Regions from separate parts of the Rhizobium fabae genome, predicted to be linked through region 1. Evidence: riboswitches for the same ligand, from Rfam matches in the RefSeq annotation. Region 1 holds a riboswitch; the other holds the start of a gene.
The links. A riboswitch is a leader RNA that binds a small molecule or an ion and turns the genes downstream of it on or off. The one in region 1 is predicted to bind cobalamin.

Region 1 (2,448 bases):
TACGATCCGACGCAGAACAAGGTCCGCCAGGTGGGCCCGCAATTCCTCGCCGGCGACCAGGGCTCGATCGATCTTGCCAATCCGGCAACGCCCGGCCCGCAGCCGCAGCAGCAGCAGTGATCGTCTGAATCCGGTTCAGCGCTCGCTCCGTCCCCAGCCGTCGTGGAAGACGAGTTCTTCGAGCGGCAGCCGTTGCCGCCAGCCTTTGACGGAGAGTTCCGGTTCGTCATAGAGCCGGTCGACAAAGCCGGCGCAGAGCCAGGCGACCACCTCGACATGGTGGGGTATGCCGAGAATGGTCTTCAGGTCGCCTTCGCGAAAGATGCTGACCCAGCCAATTCCGACACCCTCCGCCCGTGCAGCAAGCCAGAGATTCTGGATGGCGCAGACGGTGGAATAAGCGTCCATCCTGGGATTGTGCGTGCGCCCCAGCACCACGCTGCCGCTGCGTGTCGGATCGCAGGTCACGCAGATGCCGAGCGGCGCCTCGACGATGCCTTCAAGCTTGAGCGAACGGTAAGCCTGCCGCCGTTCGCCTTCGAACATCAGCGCCGCCTCCTCGTTGGCCCTGGCAAAGGCATCCCGCACCCGCGTCCTCACCTCCGCACTTTTCACCAGGATGAAATTCCAGGGCTGCATGAAGCCGACGGATGGTGCGTGATGAGCGGCGGTCAGCAGCCGCTCCACGACGTCGTCGGGCAAGGGATCGGGCCGAAATTGGCTGCGAACGTCACGCCGCGTCATGATCGCGTGATAAACGGCCTCGCGTTCGGCCAAGGAAAAGCCGGATGCCGCCGAAAGGGCATCCTCATCAAAGGGTCGCATCGTCAAATCCCAAACAACGCAACCGCCCGCCGTCCGCGCGGGTTGGGTCTATCTTGCCAGGCCGGTCTTCTGACTTGGCGTCATCCCCCTGCCGCAAGCCTTCCCGGCAAAAAGCCAGTGGCATGATGAGCGGCAGGCGTCGGCCTTACAGCGTTGGGCACGTTCCGGTCTTGCACCGGATTCCCGATTCTCCCGCCGCGACGGCGGGCACCTGACGATGCATCTATTTCAGGAAACCGGCGCAGCGGCAAGCTGCCTGCGACATCGATTTCGGCACTTGCCTGCATCACCTTCCTGCGCCTGCCTCGCGATACCGGCGCGGAACTGACGACACGCCGCCGCAGGCACCGCCAGGCCGAGCCCGAAGAGGCGATGGCGGAACGCGGCTCTTAGTCTTTTATTCCTGGAAGGCGGTTGCGATGGGGAGCGCCGCGGCGATCGAGGCCCGGCAATCCGGAAACAGCAGCCGGACGCGCCGATGTCCATTTCAATTTATCATTTCTTCACACAAAAAATACAGACTAAGATTGCGCGTTTTGGGTCGCAAGGAGGACGTGGGCATGAGTGCTCGCGCTGCGATCGCCGGCGTGGATGCCCGTATTGATATGCCGGTCGGGGACTAGCCGACCGCGTTTGCATTCGAGGCCCCACGGCATGTTCCAATTTCTCAAAACGATGCCCCTGACGGCAAAGCTGGCAGCGATCATCGTCACCGTCAATCTCTGCGGCATCTCCGCCTTCGCGGCCTATAGCTGGATGTACGAAACCCGGGCCTTGGTCGATGGCGCCAAGGCGAACTGGGCCAAGGATGCCGAACAGTTTGCATCCGTGGCCGCCGGCGGCGTCAAATGGGGCAAGGCGAATGCCGTTCGCGAGGCTTATTCGCTCTACCGGGATGATCCCTCGCTCGACCTTGTCCAGTTTGCCGCATTCAATGCGGACCTCGCAGCCGTCGATACGTGGACGCGCGACGGCATCGGCGGTTTGCCTTCTGCCGACGATTTGAAGAAGCGCCTCGGTGCCAAGCCGGAAAAAACGACGATCGACGACGGCGTGGCGGCAGGCGTGGTCACGATCATCGCGCCGCTTCCGCTGGATAAGTTGGGCAAGGCCACCGGTTACGTCCTCACGAATTGGTCTATCGAAAAGATCGCTTCCGAAGTTCGTCAGAAGGTCGTCATTTCGCTGCTCACACAATCGGCGATAACAGCCTTGGCCGTCGTCGCATTTCTTCTCGCCATGCGCAGCCTCGTTGGCCGCCCCCTCAGGATCCTCAGCGGCAGGATCAGCGCTTTGCAGAAAGGCGATCTCGCCTCTCCCGTCACCTACCGCGAAAACGGCGATGAAATCGGCTTCCTGGCGCGGGCCTTGGAAGTTTTCCGCGAAGAGGCGATTGCGAAGATCGAAAGGGAACAGGCTGCAGCCGAACAGAGCGCCTCACTCGACGCCGAACGGGCGCGCAACGCATCGCTGACGGAAGAGGCCAGCAACACGCAACGGCTGGTCATGAACACGCTCGCAAATGCATTGGAACGGCTTGCGGCAGGCGATTTCTCGATAAGTCTCGCCGATCTCGGCCCCGAATTCGACAAGCTGCGGCAGGATTTCAACTGCATGGTCGAA
Region 2 (2,448 bases), on a different contig from region 1:
CGGGTCGTCGGCGAACTGAAGCGTGAGGGCTTTATCGTCGCCAAGGTCGGCGACGGCATCAATGATGCTCCGGCGCTAGCGGCCGCCGATATCGGCATCGCCATGGGCGGAGGCACCGATGTGGCGCTGGAGACGGCGGATGCCGCCGTGCTGCACGGGCGTGTCGGCGACGTGGCGCGGATGATCGAGCTTTCCAAGCGGACAATGCGCAATATCCTGCAGAATATCACCATCGCGCTCGGGCTGAAGGCGGTTTTCCTGGTGACGACGATTGCCGGCATCACCGGCCTCTGGCCGGCGATCCTCGCCGATACCGGCGCCACGGTACTGGTGACGATCAATGCGCTACGGCTGCTTCGAATAAAGGCATGAATGTTCCTTGACTGTGATTGAGACCCGACGATTCGGGCCTGATCGGGAATCGAAAATCGCGGAGCCGGCTGTTGGAGCGCCGTGCGTCCTTGCGGACGCACGAAGCACATGCGTTAGGCTGGCTCTCTTTGCTGGGACCTTCTCCACAGCCTCATGTCTTTAAGCTTTGGTTATCCATGTTTTTCACAGGAATGCAGTGATTTCAAACCTGCCGTAACGCAATGCACAAACCATCCGTTGACGTGAATTCCGATTCGCGTACTATATCTAGTGTTTGAGGTTCCTTCGATTCGTGAGGATCGAGGGCTAAGACGGGAATACGGTGCGCTTCGCCATCATGGCGCGGCAATGCCGGAGCTGCCCCCGCAACTGTAAGCGGCGAGCAACTGTCTGATTTCAGGTCACTGGAGCATGATGCTCCGGGAAGGCTGGGCAGGGTGCTTTGACCCGTGAGCCAGGAGACCTGCCTCGAACAAAACGTCCACGGGCGGGGTGTCCGGAAGGTCGCGTTGCATGGCTGCCGATCATGTCCGCAGCGCGTTTCGCAGGCCCGAACCTCCGCATGAGCCATTTCGGGGTGAAGTCATGTCGAACATATCAAGGCCGCCGCCCGCGCAAGTCCCACAAGGGATCGTATCCGGCGTTTAAGCGCCAACTCTGCCAAATCATTATCAAGCGTTGCCTGGACGCCGCGAGACGCCCCGATCCCAGTCCTGCGTCCTGAATTCATTGACATCACGAGGAACATGATGAGCGTTACCGTTTACAGCAAGCCCGCCTGCGTTCAATGCACTGCTACCTACCGCGCTCTCGACCGGCTCGGCGTGGATTACGACATCGTCGACATTTCGCAGGATGCCGAGGCGCTCGACCGCGTGCGCAGCCTCGGCTACATGCAGGCTCCTGTCGTCATCGCCGGCGAGCGCCATTGGGCGGGCTTCCGTCCTGACATGATCAGCGCGCTTTCCTGATCGGAAAAGCGATGGGCCTGATCGTCTATTATTCCAGCCGGTCCGAGAATACCCATCGGTTCGTCGCCAAGCTCGGACTGCGCGCGGCGCGCATTCCGGCAGGTGGCGCAGACGCGTTCCATATCCGCGAACCCTTCGTGCTTGTTGTGCCGACCTATAGCGGCGACGGCGGCAAGGGGGCCGTTCCCAAGCAGGTGATCCGTTTCCTCAACGATGCGGAAAACCGAGGACACATCCGGGGCGTGATCGCCGCGGGCAACAGCAATTTCGGCGAGACATACGGGCTCGCCGGCGACGTGATCGCGCAGAAATGCCAGGTGCCTTACCTCTACAGGTTCGAGTTGCTCGGCACGGAAGACGACGTCGCCAACGTCAAACACGGAATGGAACGGTTTTGGACACGGGAACAACTCTGACGCGGGATGCGGGCGCAAAACCGCATAACACTTTTGCTCATCCCGCCGGCGAACGCCCCTTGAAAGCGGCGGAAACGCTCGACTACCACGCGCTGAACGCGATGCTGAACCTCTATGACGATCAGGGGCGGATTCAGCTCGACAAGGATCGAATGGCTGCCAAGCAGTATTTCCTGCAGCATGTGAACCAGAACACGGTGTTCTTTCACAATCTCCGCGAAAAGCTCGATTACCTCGTGACCGAGGGCTATTACGAGCAGGAGGTTCTCGACCAATATTCCTTCAATTTCGTGCGCGACCTGTTCGACCAGGCCTATGCCAAGAAGTTCCGTTTCCCGACCTTCCTCGGCGCCTTCAAATACTACACCAGCTATACGCTGAAGACTTTCGACGGAAAGCGCTATCTCGAGCGCTACGAGGACCGCATCTGCATGGTGGCGCTGGCGCTGGCGCGTGGCGACGAGGGCCTTGCCCGCGACATGGTCGAGGAGATCATTTCCGGCCGTTTCCAGCCGGCGACGCCGACCTTCCTCAATGCCGGCAAGAAGCAGCGCGGCGAGCTCGTCTCCTGCTTCCTGCTGCGCGTCGAAGACAATATGGAATCGATCGGCCGGTCGATCAATTCGGCGCTGCAGCTATCCAAGCGCGGCGGCGGCGTGGCCCTGTCGCTGACGAACATCCGCGAGGCC

Region 2: another riboswitch for cobalamin. It lies ahead of nrdH (glutaredoxin-like protein NrdH); the one in region 1 lies ahead of bluB (5,6-dimethylbenzimidazole synthase).

Annotation. Positions count from the first base shown of each region.
Region 1 covers NZ_ML133646.1:66,639-69,086, reverse strand. The annotation lists gene EFB14_RS03420 (DUF2865 domain-containing protein) at 1-120, shown strand, start outside; gene bluB (5,6-dimethylbenzimidazole synthase) at 136-825, opposite strand; cobalamin riboswitch at 868-1,055, opposite strand; gene EFB14_RS03405 (methyl-accepting chemotaxis protein) at 1,480-2,448, shown strand, end outside.
Region 2 covers NZ_ML133667.1:61,776-64,223, forward strand. The annotation lists gene EFB14_RS31645 (heavy metal translocating P-type ATPase) at 1-372, shown strand, start outside; cobalamin riboswitch at 633-857, shown strand; gene nrdH (glutaredoxin-like protein NrdH) at 1,122-1,343, shown strand; gene nrdI (class Ib ribonucleoside-diphosphate reductase assembly flavoprotein NrdI) at 1,355-1,759, shown strand; gene nrdE (class 1b ribonucleoside-diphosphate reductase subunit alpha) at 1,738-2,448, shown strand, end outside.